4 regions of the Alkalispirillum mobile genome follow, and region 1 is predicted to be linked to each of the others. Evidence: predicted binding sites of a transcription regulator. Region 1 holds the regulator's gene; each other region holds the start of a gene.

The links. The regulator sigma-54, encoded in region 1, starts transcription at its own class of promoters, with help from an activator protein. The targets are predictions, from matches to a motif close to TGGCANGNTNCNTGCTT.
Region 2: glnK (P-II family nitrogen regulator) is a predicted target of sigma-54. The motif match lies at 1,568-1,584, and genes of this name have one in related genera.
Region 3: DFR31_RS03260 (PEP-CTERM sorting domain-containing protein) is a predicted target of sigma-54. The motif match lies at 2,961-2,977, and genes of this name have one in related genera.
Region 4: DFR31_RS07675 (PEP-CTERM sorting domain-containing protein) is a predicted target of sigma-54. The motif match lies at 2,635-2,651, and genes of this name have one in related genera.

What each region holds. Positions count from the first base shown of each region.
Region 1 is NZ_RCDA01000008.1:393-5,471, reverse strand. Features, by position in the region: gene rapZ (RNase adapter RapZ) at 1-195, opposite strand, end outside; gene ptsN (PTS IIA-like nitrogen regulatory protein PtsN) at 241-711, opposite strand; gene hpf (ribosome hibernation-promoting factor, HPF/YfiA family) at 775-1,122, opposite strand; gene DFR31_RS13490 (RNA polymerase factor sigma-54) at 1,146-2,657, opposite strand; gene lptB (LPS export ABC transporter ATP-binding protein) at 2,817-3,542, opposite strand; gene lptA (lipopolysaccharide transport periplasmic protein LptA) at 3,539-4,066, opposite strand; gene lptC (LPS export ABC transporter periplasmic protein LptC) at 4,053-4,634, opposite strand; gene DFR31_RS13470 (KdsC family phosphatase) at 4,618-5,079, opposite strand, start outside.
Region 2 is NZ_RCDA01000001.1:1,703,917-1,708,995, forward strand. Features, by position in the region: gene DFR31_RS08070 (YifB family Mg chelatase-like AAA ATPase) at 1-1,082, opposite strand, end outside; gene ubiK (ubiquinone biosynthesis accessory factor UbiK) at 1,123-1,416, opposite strand; gene glnK (P-II family nitrogen regulator) at 1,659-1,997, shown strand; gene DFR31_RS08085 (ammonium transporter) at 2,060-3,310, shown strand; gene DFR31_RS08090 (ATP-binding protein) at 3,520-5,079, opposite strand, start outside.
Region 3 is NZ_RCDA01000001.1:692,702-697,780, reverse strand. Features, by position in the region: gene ppsA (phosphoenolpyruvate synthase) at 1-1,082, opposite strand, end outside; gene ppsR (posphoenolpyruvate synthetase regulatory kinase/phosphorylase PpsR) at 1,203-2,027, shown strand; gene DFR31_RS03260 (PEP-CTERM sorting domain-containing protein) at 2,208-2,918, opposite strand; gene DFR31_RS03255 (DUF1249 domain-containing protein) at 3,240-3,680, shown strand; gene iscR (Fe-S cluster assembly transcriptional regulator IscR) at 3,796-4,269, shown strand; gene DFR31_RS03245 (glycerophosphodiester phosphodiesterase family protein) at 4,353-5,066, opposite strand.
Region 4 is NZ_RCDA01000001.1:1,606,189-1,611,267, reverse strand. Features, by position in the region: gene DFR31_RS07680 (efflux RND transporter permease subunit) at 1-1,515, shown strand, start outside; gene DFR31_RS07675 (PEP-CTERM sorting domain-containing protein) at 1,626-2,549, opposite strand; gene prsT (XrtA/PEP-CTERM system TPR-repeat protein PrsT) at 2,834-5,079, opposite strand, start outside.

The sequences.
Region 1 (5,079 bases):
GCGGGCGTCGATGCCCACCGCGTAGCGGCCGCTGGCCCCCTGGCAGCTGTCGTTGACGTGGCGGGCGAAAGCGCTGAGCAGACCGACGGGCAGGTTGTCGATGCAATACCAGCCCTGATCCTCGAGCGTGTGCAGCGCCACACTCTTTCCGGACCCGGACAGGCCGCTGATGATGATCAACCTGAGGTTCTGCATGGATGTCGGTGCTCCGCCTTCTGGCGGCCGCCGTGTCGGTGGCCGCTACCCTGCCGTCTCACTACCCTGCCACTCGGCCAGCAGCTGGTGGAGCCGCTCCGGTTCCCCGGTGGCCCGCAACCGCTCGCACAGGCGGCTGTCACTGAACATCTCGGCCAGGTCGGCCAGGATCTGGAGGTGCTCGTCCGTGAAGTGCTCCGGCACCACCAGGGCAAACAGCAGGTCCACCGGTTCGCGGTCAAAGGCGTCGAAGTCGACGCCTTCGCCCAGGCGGATGAGCGCCCCCCGGGCCTGCTCTATGCCCTCCATGCGGGCGTGGGGCAGCGCCACGCCATGGCCCAGGCCAGTGCTGCCCAGGCGCTCACGCGCCACCAGGCGGTCGAAGACCTGGGGGGCGGCCAGGGTGGTGTCGTCCGTGGTCAGCAGGTCGCTGAGCTGTTCCAGCACGCGTTTCTTGCTGCTGACCTCGGCTTCGCAACGGATTCGGTCCGGCGTGATGAGTTCGGCGATTTTCATGATGATGTTCAGCCCAGGGCGGCCGGGGCCGGCAGGACGCCGGCCGCCAGTGGTTTGCTGTGGCTATTCTGCGTCTACGTCCGCGGCCCCTGCACTTGCCTTCTGCGCAGCGCCCTCCCTGCGGTGGTGGTCGGTCACCTTCTCCTTGTGCTTGACCAGTTGCCGGTCGAGCTTGTCCACCATGCCGTCAATGGCGGCGTACATGTCTTCGTTGGTGGTCTCGGCGTGCAGCCGGTTGCCGCTGATCAGCAGGTTGGCTTCCGCCTTCTGGCGAAGCTTTTCCACGGAGAGGATGACGTGGCTGTCCACCAGGTTGTCAAAGTGGCGCTCCAGGCGCTTGAACTTGTCGTGGACATAGTCCTTGAGAGCGTCCGTGACTTCCACATGGTGGCCGGTTATCTGTATTTGCATGCCGCCTCCTTCAACGTTGCGGTTCAGGCCAGTCGCTTGCGCTCGGATGACGAGGCGATGGCCATGGCCTCACGATACTTGGCTACGGTCCGTCTTGCCACGTTTATGCCTTCTTCCTGAAGGATATTTGCAATGCGACTGTCACTGAGTGGCTTGGCCGGGTTCTCGTCGGCGACCAGTCGCCGGATACGGGCGCGGATGGCGGTGGCCGAGCACTCGCCGCCATCCACGGTCTGCACGTGGCTGGAGAAGAAGTACTTGAACTCCAGCGTGCCCCGCGGGGTGTGCATGTACTTGCGGGTGGTGATCCGGGAAATGGTGGATTCGTGCATGTCCACCGCCTCGGCCACCTCGCGCAGGACCAGCGGCTGCATGGCCTCCTCGCCGTGGTCGAAGTAGCCCTGCTGGCGCTCGACGATGCAACGGGCCACTTTCAGCAGAGTGTCGTTGCGGCTGCGAAGGCTCTTGATGAACCAGCGCGCCTCCTGCAGGTGGTTGCGCAGGGTGGTGTTGTCGCTGCTGTTGTCGGCGCGCTTGATCAGGCTGGCGTAGTAGCTGTTGACCCGCAGCCGCGGGGCCGTGTCGGGGTTGAGCTCCACCTGCCAGCGGCCGTGAATGCGGCGCACCACCACGTCCGGGACCACGTACTGGGTCTCGTCGTCGCTGATCTGGGAGCCGGGCCGCGGGTCCAGGGTCTGGACCAGGGCCAGCACCTCGCGCAGTTGCTCCTGGTTGAGCTTCATGCGCCGGCACAGCTGGGCGTACTGGCGCTGCACCAGCATGTCCAGGTACTGGTCCACCAGCGTGCGGGCCTCGGTGAGCAGCGGGGTGTCGGGCGGCAGCTGCTCAAGCTGGATGAGCAGCGCTTCACGCGGGTCGCGTGCCGCCACGCCTACCGGGTCGAAGTGCTGGATGCGGCGCAGGACCGCCTCGACCTCCTCGGGCTCCACCTCCCACTCGGCGGGCAGGGCGGAGATCAGTTCTTCGATGTCGGCACCCAGATACCCGTCGTCGCGCACCGAGTCGATGATGACCTGGGCGATGACGGCGTCCTGCTCGGTAAAGGGGGTGAGCTCAGCCTGCCAGGTGAGGTGCTCGTGGAGGCTTTCACCGCCACCGGAGCGGTTGGCCCAGGGGTCGCGGTCCTCATCCTCGCTGTCGGGCTGGCTCCAGGGGGTGCTGCCGTCGTAGATCTCGTCCCAGCTGGAGTCGAGCGGAAGGTCGTCAGGGATGTCGTCCTGCTGGCTGGCGGCGGGCTCCTCGGCGGCGGGGGCTTCGGCATCGCTCTGCTCTTCGCCGCTCGTGTCCTCGCCCGGCTCGTCGGCGGTGTTCTGGTCAGCTTCGTCCGCCTCCGACCGCTGCTCGTCCTCCAATTGCTCGTCCTCGGCCATTTCCAGCATGACGTTGGACTCTAGCTGCTGCTGGATCTCCATTTGCAGATCCAGGGTGGAGAGCTGCAACAGGCGGATGGCCTGCTGCAGCTGGGGTGTCATGGTGAGTTGCTGGCCGAGCTTGAGTTGCAGCGACTGCTTCATGACCGATCCCAACGGGCCCGGGGGCCGTTCTGATTGATCGTGATGTGGGTGAGCTTTGTTTTCATGTATGTCGTGGCACGCACCGCTTTGATAATCCCATGCTAGCCCATTGCCGGGCCGGGTATCTGCCTGTACTCCCAGTTTACCGCGGAAAGGGGGTCAAAGCCGAAAATGCTCCCCCAGGTAGACCTCGCGGACGGCCTGGTTGGCCAGAACCTCGTCGGCACTGCCGCGGGCAATGACCCGGCCCTGGCTGAGGATGTAGGCCCGCTCCACGATACCCAGGGTTTCCCGCACGTTGTGGTCGGTGATCAGCACGCCGATCCCGCGCTCGGTGAGCTGGCGGATGATGTGCTGGATATCCACCACAGAGATGGGGTCAACGCCGGCGAAGGGCTCGTCCAGCAGGATGAACTGCGGGTCGGCGGCCAGCGCCCGGGCGATCTCCACCCGCCGCCGCTCCCCGCCCGAGAGGCTGATGCCATTCTGGTTGGCCAGATGCGGCACGTGGAACTCGTCCAGCAGGGCCTGGAGTCGCTCCTCGCGGCCCTTGCGACTCAGCTCGGGGCGTGTCTCCAGGATGGACATGATGTTCTGGGCCACGGTCATCTTGCGGAACACCGAGGCCTCCTGCGGCAGGTAGCCGACGCCCTTGCGGGCCCGGGCATGCATGGGCAGGGCGGTGATGTCCTCGCCGTTGAGCAGGATCTGGCCACCGTCGGCGCGCACCAGCCCCACCACCATGTAGAAGCAGGTGGTCTTGCCCGCGCCGTTGGGGCCGAGCAGGCCGACGATCTCGCCGGCGTTCACCGTCAGCGAGGCCTCCTCCACCACGGTGCGGCGGCGGTAGCGCTTGACCAGGGACCGGGCTTCCAGACGACTCATGGGTCGTCGGTCTCCTCGGCCGGGAAGAAGATGGTGCGCGTGCGCCGGTCCTCGCGGCCCTCCGCCTGTGCCTCCTGGGTCTCCAGGTTGACCCGGATCTCCTCGCCGGACATGCGGTTTTCCCGTTGCCACAGCTCTGCGCCCTGCAGCAGGTAAATCCGCTGCGGGCCGCGGCTGTAGTACTCCATCCGCGGGGCCTCGGCGTGCACTTTGTCGGTCTGGTCCTCCGGCAGTTGCTCGTAGGTGGCGGGGCTGCCGTCCACCTCGATCCGGTCGAGTACCCGGCGGTCATCGGCCTCGCGGGTGTGGACCACCATGCGGTCGCCGGTGATCACCATGCTGCCCTGGGTGAGGACCACGTCCCCGGTATAGGTGCTGATGCCGCGTACGTTGTCGATTTCGGCGCGATTCGATTCCAGGTCTATGGGCTGCTCGCGGTCAGGGGTGCGGGCCTGCGCCCCGGTGATGAGCACCAGGCAGGTCAGGGCGGTGACCAGGGCGGCCGCGGCGTTACGGCAGTTCATGATGACCCTTTACCTCGGATTTCAATTCGATCTGCTGACGTTTGAGCCAGGCTTTGGCCCCCACGCCCTCGGTGTGGGAGGCGTCCTGGCGCAGTATGGCGTGTTCCTCTGTCTCCGCCACGTCCTCCTCGGGGTAGAGCCAAAGCTCAGAGGTGTCCAGTTGCAGTGGACGGTTGACTGGGCTCTCCGGGCGCCAGAAGTGGACGTCCTCGTGCAGTAGCACGCGTTCGGCCTCGTCCCAGGCGCTGCCCCGTGGCGCGGTACCGTACCAGTTGGCCCCGGTGGCGGCGAACATCTCCACCTCGGGGCGGGTGAACTCCCAGACCTCGCGCTCGGGGTAGTGGTAGAGATCGTCCGCGGTCAGCCGGTAGCGCCAGGCGCCACTCTCGTCGGCGGCGTGGATAGTGAACCCCTCCATGAAGTAATCGGCCCGTTCCCGCTCCGGGATGACCGGTTCGGGGCGGGGTGGCGCCCGGTCCGGGCGGTCCGCGATCAGCCAGGCAACGCCGATCAGCAGACCGATAACGATGACCGTGAACAGTCGGGGCGGTTTAATCCGCGTCTTCATGGGCCTGCAGCAGGGTATCCAGCTGGCCGCGGGCGGCCAGAATGAGTTCGCAAAGCTCCCGGACCGCGCCCCGGCCACCGGCGCGGGCGGTCTGCAGGTGGGCGTGACGGGCGAGCAGGGGGTGCCCGTCGGCGACCGTGACAGCCAGCCCGACCCGGCGCAGGGCCGGGAGATCCTGCAGGTCATCGCCCATGTAGGCGCAGGCCTCGGCCGGTACGCCCAAGCGCTGTAACAGGCCGTCCAGATCGGCGCCCTTGCGTCCGGAGCCCTGAATAAGATGCTCGATCTGCAGTTCCTGCGCGCGCCGCTCCAGCAGGGTCGAGCGCCGTGCGGTCAGCAGGGCGATGTCCACCCCGGACTGCTGCAGCAGGCGGATGCCCTTGCCGTCGTGGATGTGGAAGGCCTTGCAGAGCTCGCCCTCGGCACCGATGTAGACGCTGCCGTC
Region 2 (5,079 bases), on a different contig from region 1:
GTGCACCGGCAACGGCCACCGGGATCGCCCAGATGCCCGCAGGGGCAGGGGTTCATGGCCGCGATGAGCTGGAAGCGGGCCGGGTAACTGACCCGGGCCGAGGCGCGGGAGATATGGACCTCACCGGTCTCCAGTGGCTCGCGCAATGCCTCCAGTGCGGTGCGGGGGAACTCCGGCAATTCATCCAGGAACAGAATGCCGCGATGGGCCAGGGAGGCCTCGCCCGGTCCGGGTTTGCGGCCGCCACCGATCAGCGCCGCCTGAGAGGCGCTGTGGTGTGGCTGGCGGAAGGGCCTCCGCGCCCACTGCCCGGGCCGAAAGCCGTGGTGGCTGATGGAGGCCACGGCCGCCGCCTCCAGCGCCTCGGAATGGGTCATCGGCGGCAGGATGCCGGGCAGGCGGGCGGCCAGCATGCTTTTCCCGGTACCCGGGGGCCCGCTGAAAAGCAGGGCGTGCCCCCCGGCTGCGGCAACCTCCAGCGCGCGCCGCGCACCGGCCTGCCCCCGGACGTCTGCCAGATCGGCCACTGCAGCGGCCTCTGCACCGAGCGGGCCCGGCCGCGCCACAGCCAGGCAGGGTTCACCCGAGAGATGGCGGCAGACATCCAGCAGATGGCCGGCGGAGAGTGCTTCCGGATGGACCACACCCACCTCGGCGCCGGAACCTTCCGGCACCACCAGTCCGCGGCCGGCCTCACGGGTCCGCAGGGCGAACGGCAACAACCCCGGCACGGGCCGCAGGGCACCGCCCAGGGCCAGCTCACCGGCGAACTCCCAGCCCTCCAGCCGGGCCTGCAACTGGCCGGAGGCGCTGAGAATACCGAGGGCGATGGGCAGGTCGTAACGGCCGCCGCCCTTGGGCAGGTCGGCGGGGGCAAGGTTGACGGTGATACGGCCAGGGGGAAACTCGAACCCGGCCATGGTGAGCGCGGAACGGACCCGCTCGCGCGCCTCGCGCACGGCGGTTTCCGGCAGCCCGACAATGGCCAGGGAGGGCAGCCCGGGCCCGATGTGTACTTCTACCGTGACCTCCGGGGCGTCCAGCCCCATTGAGGCCCGGGTGTAGACCACGGCCAATGACATCCTTGTCGACCTCCTTAGTCAGCATCCGTGCTGGTGGGGCTTACTCCCCGGTAGCGGGGTTCTCGCTGGCCCCGGCGGGTTTATCGGCCTGGCTGCCGCCCGCTTCCAGGGCCTCCACCCGCTGCGCCAGCTCTTCCAGCTGCGCCCGGGTGCGCGCCAGCACCCGCGCCTGGGCGTCGAATTCCTCCCGGGTCACCAGGTCCAGGCGGGAGAAGCCGGCCTGCAGGCTGGCCCGCACGTTCTGCTCCACCTCCCGCTGAAACTGCTGCACGCCCTCCGGCAGGTTGGCGGTGAACTTTCTGGCCATCTCATCGAGGGTTTTTGGATCCAGCATGGCGATTTCTCCCGGGTGGTATCCCCTGTTTGGTGCGCCGCACCCTTTTGGTGCGCTCCGGCGGGGCGATCCCCCGCGTGGTGCAATGCAGTATGGCGCACAGCCACGGAAACACGCAACAACGGCCTGTTTTTAGGCGGTTTAAACAATCTGGCACGGCCTCTGCAGTGTCTCAGCCCGAACGCCACCGGGCGTTTACACCTACTGCGGGTTTTGGCAAGGACTGTTTAGAGGACCAACCCATGAAACTGGTAACTGCGATCATCAAGCCCTTCAAGCTCGATGACGTGCGCGAGGCCCTCTCGGAGATCGGGGTGCAGGGCATCACGGTCACCGAGGTGAAGGGCTTCGGCCGTCAGAAGGGTCACACCGAGCTCTACCGCGGCGCCGAGTACGTGGTGGATTTCCTTCCGAAGATGAAAATCGAGGTGGCACTGGCCGACGACCTGGTCGACCGCGCCTGTGAGGCCATCGCCAAGGCCGCCAACAGCGGCAAGATCGGCGACGGCAAGATCTTCGTCTTTCCCCTGGAGCAGGCCATGCGTATCCGTACCGGCGAGACCGGTTCGGACGCGCTCTGATGCCTTTCCTTCACCACTGATCCCTGCATCAGACGACTCAAGGATCATCGGGAGCAAGCACAATGGAAGAAATACGCGAACTTTCCTACGCCCTGGATACCTTCTATTTCCTGGTATCCGGCGCGCTGGTCATGTGGATGGCCGCCGGCTTCACCATGCTGGAAGCTGGCCTGGTCCGCTCCAAGAACACCACGGAAATCCTCACCAAGAACATTTCGCTCTACGCCATCGCCTGCATCATGTACATGGTGGTGGGCTACAACATCATGTACGGCGACGGCCTGAGCTCGGTCATCCCCTCGATCAGCTTCATCCTGGGCGCGTCCGATAACAGCGCCTCCGCGGTGGCAGCGGGTGAAGGCTCCTACTACTCCGACGTCTCCGACTTCTTCTTCCAGGTGGTGTTCGTGGCAACCGCCATGTCGATCATCTCGGGCGCGGTGGCCGAGCGGATGAAGCTCTGGTCCTTCCTGCTCTTCGCGGTGGTGCTCACCGGCTTCATCTACCCGATCCAGGGCTACTGGAGCTGGGGCGAGGGCTTCCTCGATGAGCTGGGCTACGCCGACTACGCCGGTTCCGGCATTGTGCACATGTTCGGTGCCTCCGCCGCCCTGGCTGCAGTACTGGTCCTTGGCCCGCGTAAGGGCAAGTACGGCCCCAACGGTGAAGTACGGCCCATCCCCGGTGCCAACATGCCGCTGGCCACCCTGGGTGTCTTTATCCTCTGGCTGGGCTGGTTCGGCTTCAACGGCGGTTCCGAGCTGAAGGTCTCCGACGTGGATTCGGCCAACGCCGTCGCCCTGGTCTTTGCCAACACCAACCTGGCAGCCGCCGGTGGCGTGGTGGCGGCGCTGATCACCGCCCGCCTTATGTTCGGCAAGGCTGACCTGACCATGGCCCTGAACGGCGCCATCGCCGGCCTGGTGTCGATCACGGCAGGCCCGGACGCGCCGAGCATGCTGCTGGCTACCTTCATCGGCGCCGTCGGTGGTGTGCTGGTGGTGCTCTCCATCGTTGGCCTGGACAAGCTGAAGATCGACGACCCGGTGGGTGCGATCTCGGCCCACGGTACCGCCGGTATCTGGGGCCTGCTGGCGGTCCTCCTCTGGATGGAAGATGCCAGCTTCCTCGCCCAGATCGTGGGCATCGTGACCATCTTCGCCTGGACGTTCGGCGTGAGCCTGGTGCTCTGGATGATCCTCAAGGCGGTCATGGGTATCCGTGTGACCGAAGAGGAAGAGCAGCAGGGGCTGGACATCACCGAGTGTGGTATCGAGGCCTACCCGGACTTCGTCCAGCAGAGCAAGACGTAAGCCGGAATAACCTTCTCCTTCAGCGGTGGCTTTTCGGGCGCTTCGGCGCCCGTTTTTTTTGGCTCGCGGGGCGTTACTTTGCCGTTATCTTTGCATTTGCCGACGGCCGGCCCACGCGAGATCATCCCACCATTGCCTCGGGAGCCTACCGGGGGGGCTACCCGGCCCCGGGCAAACGCAAACCCTAGCGTAGCGTTGGGCAGGCCGGATTACCCCCGGTCTGCCTCTTTTTTTGTCTGCGAGACAGGGCGAGCGCCCGCATCGATTCCAGCAAGGCGTTGCTCCAGGCGCACCAGGTCCTCGGCCAACGCTGACCGCCCCTCACCCGGCCCCGCAAACTCGAGCATGTCGCGCAACACCCGGACCTCCAGCCCAAGGGCGCCCTGGCGGGCGGCCAGGGCCCGCGCCTCGGACAGATCCCGCCAGCCGGCCTCCGCCTCGCGCGGCGCTGGACCGGTGAGCAACGTCCGGCCGCGCAATCGCTGGATCATGGGCAGGTAGCAGTCGTCGCCGGTCCGCGCCGCATCCGCCAGCGCCCGGTTGGCGGTGGTCAGCCGCTCACGGTGACCGGACGGGTCCCCTTCCGGCAGGGCATCAATCAGGAAAAGGCGGAACAGGGTGCTGACGCCGCCCATGGATTCGCTGATCACCTGGACCTGTTCGCGCAGCACCTCCAGGGCGGATGACTCGCCCAATCGAGCCTGCGCCCAGGCTCGCACCGCGGTGCCCGCCACCTGCCACAGGGGCAACCTGTGTTCGACCGCCAGCGCCATCGTGTGCTCAGCGCTCTCCAGGGCGGCTCGCGGGGCGTCGTCGAAGAATCCCAACCCTCCCCGGAAGGCCTCCACGAAGGCCTGGGTGGGGCGGTGCTGCAGCGCCGCGGCCTCGGCGCGGGCCGCGTCGATCTCGGCCCAGGCCGCATCGCGCCGGCCACTCATATGCAGCGTCCAGGCCCTGACTGCGCGCACCGTGAGCACGGGGCTCTCGCCGTGGCGGGCGATGAGGGTGGCATGGTCACCCTTCCGGGCGAGGGCCAACGCCCGTTGTTGGTGCGTCAGTGCCTGGCTGTACCGGGCGGTCCAGAAGTGCGCGTTCCCCTGGGCGTACTGGGCCGCGACACGCAGCAGCCGATCGCCGGAACGCTCGGCCAACCGATCCATTTCCAGGGCGAGCCGATGCGCCTCCCCGGTGCCCTCGCGGGACCCGGATCCGTGCCAGAGCCCCCACAGGGCCTGGAAGTAAAGCACCCGGTCCGCACGCTCATCCGCCATCTCGAACGCCCGCTCAAAGGTCCGCACCACCGGCTCGGCGCCGTACCCGGCAAGCCCCAGGCGGGCCACGCCCAGCCCCACCAGGGCGCGGAGGTTTTTCTGCCGGACCCAGGGCAGACGGCCATCCGCCTCGCCAACCCGGTCCAGCAAGGCCTGCGCATCGGCGTAGTGCTGCTCGGCCTCCGGCAACATCCCCTGGGCGATGGCCTGGTCACCGGCCAGCAACCACTGCTCTACCGCATCGTCGGGCCGACCGGCCTCGCGCAGGTGCTCCGCCAGGATTTCCGGCTCGGTATTGCCCACGCCGAGCTCGGCGTCCTCCTCCAGGAGCTGGGCCAGCCGCCCGTGTAGCGCGCGCCGCTCGGTGGCGGGCAACGCTTCGTAAGCGGCCTGATGGTAAAGCGCATGCCGGAAGCGGTAGCGCGAGGCAACGAGGGCAGCGTCACGCTCGACAAACCCCAGCGCCACCAGCTGCTTGATCACCGTCTGCACCTGGTC
Region 3 (5,079 bases), on a different contig from region 1:
CGGCCGGTGACCAGGACGTCGCCGCGGGCCTTGAGATGGAAGCGCTCCAGCGTCTGGCCGCCGTCGCGGCTTTTCACGGTCTCGGGGCGTGCCTGCAGGATGTAGAGCTTGCCGTCCTGGCCATCTCTGCCCCACTCGATGTCCATCGGGCGGTCGTAGTGCTTTTCGATGATCAGCGCCTGGCGGGCCAGGTCCTGCACCTCCTCGTCGGTCAGCGAGTACTGCAGGCGTTCAGTCTCGTCCACGTCCACGGTCTTGACCGTCTTGCCGTGGGCCTGGTCGCCGGAGTAGACCATCTTGATGGCCTTGCTGCCGAGGTTGCGGCGCAGTACGGCCGGGCGGCCGGCCTCCAGCGTGGGCTTGTGGACGTAGAACTCGTCCGGGTTGACCGCGCCCTGGACCACCGTCTCGCCCAGGCCGTAAGAGGAGGTGATGAACACCACGTCCCGGAAGCCGGACTCGGTGTCCATGGTGAACATGACGCCGGCGGCACCGATGTCGGAGCGGACCATCCGCTGGATGCCGGCGGAGAGCGCCACCTGGCTGTGCTCGAAGCCGTGGTGCACCCGGTAGGAGATGGCGCGGTCGTTGAACAGGGAGGCAAAGACGTGTTTGACCGCCTCCATGATGCCGTCCAGGCCACGGACGTTGAGGAAGGTCTCCTGCTGTCCGGCGAACGAGGCATCGGGCAGATCCTCGGCCGTGGCGGAGGAGCGCACGGCGAAGGAGGCCTCGCCGGTCGTTTGATCCTCCAGCTTCTGGTAGGCGTTGGTGATGGCCTGCTCCAGCTCGGCCGGGAAGGGCGTGTCGATGACCAGCTGGCGGATTTCGGCGCCGGTCTTGGCCAGCGCATCCACGTCCTCGACGTCGAGCTGGTCGAGCATCCCGTTGATGCGCTCGCGAAGGCCACTCTCGTCCAGGAAGTCCCAGTAGGCCTTCGCGGTGGTGGCAAAGCCTCCGGGCACGCTCACGCCCGCTGCGGACAGGTGGCTGATCATCTCGCCCAGGGAGGCGTTTTTGCCCCCTACGCGATCCACATCCCCCATCCCCAGGGTCTCGAAGTTGACCACATACTCTTGCAAGGTTGCGTCCCCCTTGATGTTTCGCGATTGCCTACGGGTTGCTGTGCAGGGTGGCGGCAATTCCGCTAGCATGCTTTGGCAACCTTTTTGCTGCCCATTCCAGCGGAGCCCGCATCGTCAATGACCGAAGCCAGACGTACCGTATACTTTGTCTCCGACCGCACCGGTATCACGGCCGAAACGCTGGGCCACAGCCTGCTGACCCAGTTCACGCTCGATTTCGAGCAGCGCACCATCCCCTTCGTGGATAGCGAAGAGAAGGCGAACCAGGTGGTGGAACAGATCGCCGCCGCCGGCCAGCGCAGTGGCCTGCGGCCCATCGTGTTCTCCACCGTCGTCGATGCCCACGTGCGCCGCGTCATGCAGACCACCGACGCCGTGCTCTTCGACTTTTTCGATACCTTCATCGCCCCGCTGGAGCAGGAACTGCATATGCCGTCCAGCCACGTCATCGGGCGCTCCCACGGGGTCGTGGATAATAACATGTATGACGTCCGGATCGACGCGATGAACTATGCGCTCAGTCACGACGACGGGGCAGTGACCAATCACTACTCCCGTGCCGACGTCATCCTGACCGCCGTATCGCGCAGCGGCAAGACCCCGACCTGTATCTACTTGGCGCTGCAGTACGGCATTTACGCGGCCAATTACCCGCTGACCCAGGATGACCTGACCCGCGGCAAATTGCCGCGCAAGCTCGTTGAGCACAAGCGCAAGCTCTACGGGCTGACCATCAACGTGGACCGGCTGCAGAAAATCCGCTCCGGACGGTTGCCGAACAGCGACTACGCCTCGCTGCGCCAGTGCAGCTACGAGGTGGCTCGCGCCGAGGCCCTGTTCAAGGGCGAGGGCATCTCCTTCGTCAATACCACCACCATGTCCATCGAGGAGATCGCGACCAAGATCATCCACGAGGCCAAGCTGGAGCGGCGACTCTATTAGAAGTGTCCCCGGTTTTCCAGCCCAGGGCCGATCTTCGGGGCGCGGCAGGGCCGACCCCCTCGAAATTGGGCGAGGGGGTCGGCGGATGGAGCGGGTGCCGACGGGCGCTCGGTTGGTGGGTGCCAGCCGGCCCCGCGGATCCGGGCCCGGCCGGCGTGGGGGGGAACTCCCGTGGCCGGGTCAGCTCACAGGGCGCCGTCGCAGGAAGGTCAGCCCCATCAGGCCCAACAGGCCCGTTGCGAAGAGCGTCAAGGTGGCGGGCTCGGGCACTTCCGTGGGGTCGCCGGGGACATCGGTACCAAGCGTGATGGCGTCATAACCGACTTGGTTGATGGTGCCACCGAAGTCCACTGATTGGGCAACCCCATCGAACTCCACCCCCACAGGGTTGAAGTTGCAGAAGTCCGTGCTCGCGGTGTCCGTGCAATTGGCGTCCTGCCAATTTTGCGATAAGTCGAGAGATTGGAGTATGTTCCCTTGTCCGTCAGGCTCGTCATAGACATTGACGAAAGCCTGTTCGGACGATGTGTAATAGAAGGAGAATCCGGTTTCAAAGCCACCGGCGACATTCATGGTCGCGGCCTCGCCGCCGAGGAAGAAAAGGATGTTGTCGCCCACCGGATTGTTTTCGAAGTTGCCGTCAGCCCCGGGTTCATTCGTTGTCTGGGATGTCAATGCCAAGGCGTTTTCTGAGAACGTGATGCCATAATCCGGGCCGGTGATGCCAGCCTCGTTGGTGCCGCCTGCGTAAAAGTCCCCGACAGCTTCATTTCCATCGATGGCCCCAAACTCCTCGAAGCCCAGCGTGACAATGTCTGCCTGTGCCGGCAAGCCATAGGTGACAATGGCGATGCCAACAATAGTCAACGGCGCGGTAAGCTTGTGTTTCATAGCGCTCCTCCAGACCTAATTGCATGAGGTGGTATTAAAGGAAAGCAAGCGCTATGCCAGGTCGTGGATAGGCGGATCACAGCGGGATTTAGAGGGGCTTGTGGGCAGTATTGGGGTGGTTAGTCATGGCTGAATGGGGGTAATTGTAAAGTGCCTCGACGCTAATCATGGGGTTGCTCAGCGCTTATTAACCTTGGGCCTTTCCTGAGGCAGGCACGCCATTGCCGCCGGTCTGGTAGCGCTGACAGGGAGGCGTGCTGCGCTCAGGGCGCCCGCCGTTGCGGCCGTACCGGGTTGCAGCATGTGGTAGCATCGTGAGCTATGATGCGTTCACCAGCCATCCTAGAGACCCAGTCCACCGGGCCGAGCTTCGGCGGTCTGATGGAGCTTTACGAGTCCAATTACCTCTTTCTGAGGCGGTTGCTGCCAGAGGATGGCGAAGGGGTCTGCCGTGTCAGCCCGCTGGCCAAGGGGGCGGCGTTGCACGTGGAGTTGCTCGAATCCACCCCTTATACGCGGACGTACTACCTGACACATCAGTTCCTGGCAGAAGAAGCCCCGGCCGGGGAGACGCTACCGGCCCTGCGGATTCGCATCTATTACGATGCCCGGGTGGCGGAAGTGGTCGGCCGCGGCCGCCGTGGCCAGGCCCGGGAGCAGGGGCCCTCGCTGGAATGGCGCTGGCGTGCGAATCGCTTCCTCAACCGTTGGCTCCGGTTCTGCCTGGGCGAGGGGCATCGCTTTGGTTCGCCCACCGCCTGAGCGGCATACGCGCAAACCGTAGGCGCCGCTAATTTCCCTTGACGCGGCTGGGTTTAGTGCCTATAAAAGACGAATGGTTTTTGGCGTTTCTTGCTAGATATACGGGAAGGTTGTAATGAAGCTATCGACCAAGGGCCGCTACGCGGTCACAGCCATGATGGACCTGGCGCTGCACGAGGGGCAGGGGCCGGTTACCCTGGCGGATATCTCCGAGTCTCAGGGGATCTCGCTGTCCTACCTGGAGCAGCTGTTCGCGCGCCTGCGCAAGCACTCCTTGGTCTCGGGCGTTCGTGGCCCGGGGGGCGGCTATCGCTTGGCACAGCCGGCGGACCAGATCACGGTGGCGGACATCATCACTGCGGTGGACGAGAATGTCGACGCCACGCGGTGCAAAGGCCGTGGTGACTGCCAGGAGGGTGAGCGCTGCCTGACCCATGATCTTTGGATGGACCTCAGCCGGCAGATCTACGACTTCCTGAACGGCATCACGCTGGCGCAGTTGGCGCAGGAGCCGGCTGTCCGCCGGGTTGCGGAGCGCCAGGGGTTGACCGAGCAGCCGCTGGCGGACCGTCGCCGCAGCGTGCGCTGAGGGGGCCTCAGTCCGCTACGACGTGGGCCGGAGTGGGCCCGGGGCGGGTGAGCGCCCCGGGCGCATCGGCCCTCGGCCTGGTGTCATCGGTACCAGGCCGACAGCCTTCCCGTTTCCACCGCCTTCACGCCTCGGCGTGCCAGCGCTGCGGCCGGTCCCGCTTCATTAATCTCGTAAATTGCCCATGCCCATGGGCCGGTCCATAACGGTGCCGGGCCAGGCGGTAGTAACTGCTCGTCACAGAAGAGCCAGTCCGGTTTCAGCGCCTCGGCCCGCTCCCGGCAGGTGATATCCCAGTCCTGCAAGACCCAGCCCACCGCTACGCGGGCATGCGACCGGGCTACCTGCAGCGCACTGTCGTTAAAACTGATGATCACCCGTTGGCTGGCGATGAGCACGCTGTCCTGCAGCACCCGGTCCACCGCGTGCGGGATGCGATGGTGGGCCAGTGCATTGGTCTTGATTTCGACGAACACCGGGGTGTTGGTACCGGCCAACAGCTTACAGGCCTCACTGAGCGTGGGGAGGTGGAACTGTTCCGCCTGTGCCGGGCCGGGGCGTAGCCCCCGGCGGGCCAACTCCGCGTCTTCGATCTCCGCCAGGCACCCGCGTTGTCCGGTGATACGGCGCAGGTCCCGGTCGTGAAAGACCACCGGTGTGCCATCCGCCGTGAACTGAACGTCCAGCTCGATACCGTCCGCCCCCCTGTCCAGGGCGGAGCGAAAGGCGGGCAGGGTATTCTCTGTGTGCCTTTCAATGTCGCCGCGATGGGCGATAAGCCAAGGGGTGTCGTGCATGGGCGCGGAGCTC
Region 4 (5,079 bases), on a different contig from region 1:
CTCGCCCTGCTGGTGCTCACCGGCAAGCCCTTCACCCTGATCACCGCCATCATGCCGCCGCTGCTCACCGCGCTCACCGTGGCTATGATGATGCACTTCTTCAACGCGGTGCTGCACGCCGCCCAGCGGGGGTATCAGGGCCGGGCGCGGGTCGAGGCAGCCCTGCAGGCGGTGGCGCGCCCCACCCTGTTCATGGCGCTGACTACCGCCGCCGGGCTGGCCTCGCTCAGCGTCAGCCCCATCCGTCCCATCGAGGCCTTTGGCCAGGTCTCCGCCTTCGGCGTGCTGGTGGCAGCGGCCTGCGTGCTGGGCCTGCTGCCGGCGATCCTTGCCCGCTACGACCATGGCCCCTGGGTGCGTCAACGCCGGGGGATGCGGCAGCTGGACGGCTTCCTCCGGTGGTCTGCCCACCTGGCGGTCCGCCGGGCCGGCTGGGTGGTGGGCGCGGCCGTGCTGCTGTTTGTCGTGGCCATCCCGCAGATTCGCCACGTGGAGGTGGAAACCGACCTTTACGCCTTCTTCGACGAGGGCCACGAGATCACCCGCGCCACCCGCCAGGTGGAGTCGCAGCTCTCCGGCGTGATGGCCATGGAGGTGGTCTTCGACGGGCCCGACTGGGACAGCCTGATGGCCCCCGAAAGGCTGCAGGCCATCGAACGGGTGCAGGACTGGCTGGATGCGCGCCCCGAGGTGGACTACAGCCTGTCACTCCCTGACCTGGTGGCGGAGATGCACTGGGCCTTCAACGAGGAGGACCCGGACTACCGGACCGTACCCGACAACGAGCAACTGGTGGCCCAGTACCTGTTCATCTACGACGGCCAGGACCTGTGGGACGTGGTGGATCGCGACTTCACCCGCAGCCGGCTGCTGCTCAACCTGAATGCTACCGGCGCCCAGGAGCTCAACGCGCTGATGGCCGACCTGCGCGACCATCTGGAGGCGGAGCCGGCGGCGGACCTGGAGTGGGATATCGCCGGCATGGGCCGGCTGTTCGCCGACCAGGAGCGGCTACTGATCCAGGGGCAGTTACACAGCCTGCTGGTGGTGGTGGGGCTGTTGTCGGTATTGATGCTGCTGATGTGGCGTTCCGTGCCCGTGGCAGCGGCCAGCATGGTGCCCAACCTGACGCCCATCGTGCTGATCTTCTCGCTGATGGGGCTGCTCGGGATCTGGCTGGACATGGCCACGGCCATGATTGCCAGCGTGGCGGTGGGGATCGCCGTGGACGACACCATTCACATCCTGCACGCTTACCTGCGCCGCCGGCGTGCCGGGAGCCCAGTGGCCTGGGCGGTGGCCCGCAGCTTCAGGCAGAGCGGTCGGGCAGTTACCGCGACCACCATCGTGCTGATCGCACAGTTCCTGCTGGTGAGCCTGTCGGACTTCCAGCCCACCCAGAGCTTTGGCCTGCTCACCGCCTTTGGGCTGGCGGCGGCACTGCTGTACGACCTGTTGGTGCTGCCCGCCATGTTGGTGCTGTTCAGTCGAATGACAGCCGGAAGGGTGGGGTGACGGCGTTCTGTTCTAGGTGACCGCAGGAAGTGAGGCCGCCGACAAAAAAGAGGGCCCCATTGTGGGGCCCTCGTCTCTAGGTCTTACTTTATTGTTGTAGTTCAGTCGGTTCAGGCTGCCGTCGGCTCCACCGCGCGGCTGCGACGACCCACCAGGGTGATCAGGCCGGCCAGCAGGAGCAGGCCAGAGCCCATCAGCGCCAGGGAGCCCGGCTCGGGTACGCGGTTGAACCCGATCTGCCCGGTACCGCCTGTCGTGGTGACGAACAGGGCGTCCTCGACGTCATCATCAATAACAGGGTCGCGGGCATTCGCGTTGGCGTCGGCGACCAAGGAGAACTTGAACGGCGCGTCTTCATCAAGGAAGTCAGCGAAATCAAGGTCACCGATCTTCCAAAAGCCCGCGAGTGCGTTCGTGACTTCGAAGTCGAAGCGATAAGAACCGCGGATGAAGTCACCGGCCACGCCCTCATCATCCTCGAAGGTCAGGTCGGCGGAGCCGCCGGTCAGAGTCAACTCAAGCACCTGCACCAAGTTTCCCCTGTCGCCATCCGTGACTGAAGCCTGGTTGGCTTGCATGTTGGTGTTGCTCCAGTCGATTACGTCATCGCCGTAATACCAACTGAAGATGGCGCCCGGGTCGTACTGCGACGTTGTGGTGAGCGTCCCGGGGGCACCCGAGGTAAAGCTGCCGAGCGAGCCGGTCAGGTCATTCCAGACGAAACCCAGTCTGTCCCGGACGTTGGCGTCAAATACGGGAGCTGATCCGCCGGGTTCAAAGATGTCTCTTACCTGGCCCGCGCCGGAATCCGAGAAGGTATCTCCCTCCACGGGAGCCGGTCCATCCCCGAATTGAGTGGTCTCCGCCAGAAAACGGAATTCCAGTTGGTTGAAGATCTCTGTCGTGAAGGCGTTTCCGTCTCGCGTGTGCTCAATGTTCACGTCTTCGTAGAGGCTGGCCACGGCGGGATTCCCTGCCAAACCCAGTCCCGCGGTAAGCCCGGCTGCTGCCATGAGGCGGGTATACCTTTTCATGATGTCGTCTCCTGTGACCTGGTACTTGATCGAGTGATCGGGTGGTGGTCTTTCCGGATCGGTGCACCCGACCCTGTCTCAGGAGAAGCAAATCAGGTGCCAGGTTTTTTTTGGCAACGTAACTTGTTGTTATGGAGGGATTAAAAGTTTCTTCGGGGTGGCGTTTCGGTCATTGTACGCCCGGGATCAGGCGGGGGTGTAAAGCGGCTGGACAGTTTGGTGAAGGGGCGCACCCGGACCGGCGACAGGGGTATTTCAGGCATCGCCGGCCCGGGGCGTGAGTGTCAGCCATCCAGCGTCTGCAGCAGCTCCTCGGCCCGTTGTCGGTCGGGGAAGTCGCTCTCGTCGGCCAGAAGCCGGTCCAGGACCGCCCTGGCCCGCTCGGTATCCCCGGCCGCCTCCAGGCTGCGCGCCAGGTTGAACTGGATACCCGGCTGGCCCGGTGCGATTTCGTGCGCCTTTTCGAGAACCTCCCGCGCCTCGTCGGGACGCGAGTTGTAAAGCAACACGACACCGAGCGTATCCAGGATCTCCGGCGCTTCGGGCGCCAGTTCCGCCGCCTGCTCGGCAAGGCCCAGCGCCTCCTCCGGCCGGGATTCCCGGAGCAGCCAGGCGAGGTTGTTCAGGGCCAGGTAGTCCTCCGGGTACTGCTCTATCTGCTCACGGTACAGCGTCTCGGCCTCGTCCGTCTGGTTGCCTTCCATCAGGCGGGCCGCCAGCAGGTGACGGGCGACCCCGTCACCGGGGTGGCGCTCCAGCCAATCCTGCAGGGTCTGCTTGGCGGCATCGGGCTGATCAGCCTGTAACTGGGCCCGGTAACGGGCAAGCGTCCAGCTCCGCCGGGTTTCGCTCGCCAGCGCCTCGCCATATGCCGCGGCAGCTTCCTCGTACCGTCCGGCCTCGTTGTGGAACCAGCCTCGCTGTGCCTTGACCACGGGGCGATCCTGGTGATCCCCGGTCTCCAGTGGTTCGAAAGCCGCTCGTGCCGCCTCGATCTCGCCGTCCGCTGCCAGCAGTCGGACTAGGGCAATCCGGGCGCTCAGGTCATCCGGCTCGAGCTCCACCGCCCGCTCCAGTGCGGTACGCGCGCCGTCATTATCCCCCAGGGCGGTGAGATTTCGGGCCTGACGGTAGTAGGCCTCGGCATTGTCTTCGTCCACCGCCGTCAAGTCATGGAACAGGCTTGCCGCCGACTCGTGGTCGCCCTGCTGCTCGCGGATGTCGCCCAGCGCGAAGAGCATGAGGGGGTGTTCCGGATGATGTTCCAGGCCCCGTTCCAGCGTCGTCGCGGCTTCTCCCGGTGCCCCCCCGTCTAGCTGCAGGCGGGCCAGCAACAGGTAGGGCTGGGCCTCCTGCGGATGGTGTTCAATGGTCTTTTCCAGCCAGCGCGTGCTGGCCCCGGTGTCCCCGTCCTGGTGCGCGAGCTCCGCCAGTCTCATGGCCGAGGGGGCATGCCCCGGGTTGTGCTCCTGGATCGCCTCCAGCGCGGCGATGCCTGCTTCACGGTTTTCCTGGACGAGCTCCATCATCGCCAAGTTCATACCCAGCGACGGGTCGCCGGGCAGTTTGGCCATCCCCTCCTGGTAGACCAGGCGGGCCTCGTCGATCTCGTTCATGCCGAGCAGCGCGGCGGCCATGAAGTTGTAGCCGTTGGGGCTGTCCGGTTGTTTCTCGCGGATGCGTTCCCCGGCGGCCAGTGCCTCTTCGTAGCGCCCGGCGTTCAGGTGACCCACCGCCACGACGATATCGGCCCGGACGATCTCCGGGGTGGTGTCCGCGACCTGCTGGAGCATGGCGAGGCCCTGATCGGCATCCCCGCTCTGCAGGAGTGCAACACCCAGCATTTCCTGAAGCTCCACGGAGTCCGGTTGTGCCACCAGCGCCTGGCGGAGGGTGCGGATGCTCTGCTCGGCGTCTCCGGCCTCCATGTGCAGCACGGCGAGTTGTTCCCCCAGGCCGGTGATCAGTTCGGGCTGCCGTTCCAGGGCCTCGGCCAGCACCTCGCGGGCCGCTTCCGGCCGACCCTGTTCCACCCGCAGGCGCGCCTTGAGCCGGTAGCTCATGGCCGTTCCGTTGCCGGTAGCGTGGTAGCGCTCCAGCAGGTGCTCGGCCTGGGAGAGGTTGCCGGCGCTCAGCTGCACCGAGGCCAGGTGCTGCATGGCGGGCCGGTAATTGCGGTGGGCCGAGAGGGCTTCCTGGAAGTGGGGGCGGGAGGCAGAGCGGTCCCCGCGTTCGTAGTGGATCAGCCCGGTCAGGTAATGCCCCGCAGGGTGGCCGGGCGCACCTTCCCGCAGGAAGTCGGCGTCCTCCCGGGCCTTGTCTAGATCACCCTGCTCCACGAGCACCAGCGCGCGCTTGAAGCGGTTGGATATGACCTGCGGGCGCAATTCCACCGCCTTGCCGTACGCCGCCAGGGCACCGTCGGTGTCCCCACGCCATTGCGAGAGATCCCCCTTGGTGCCCCATGCGGCAGCCAGGGAGTCATCGGCTGAGAGCGCGGCTTCAACGGCCTGCCAGGCGGCATCGGTTT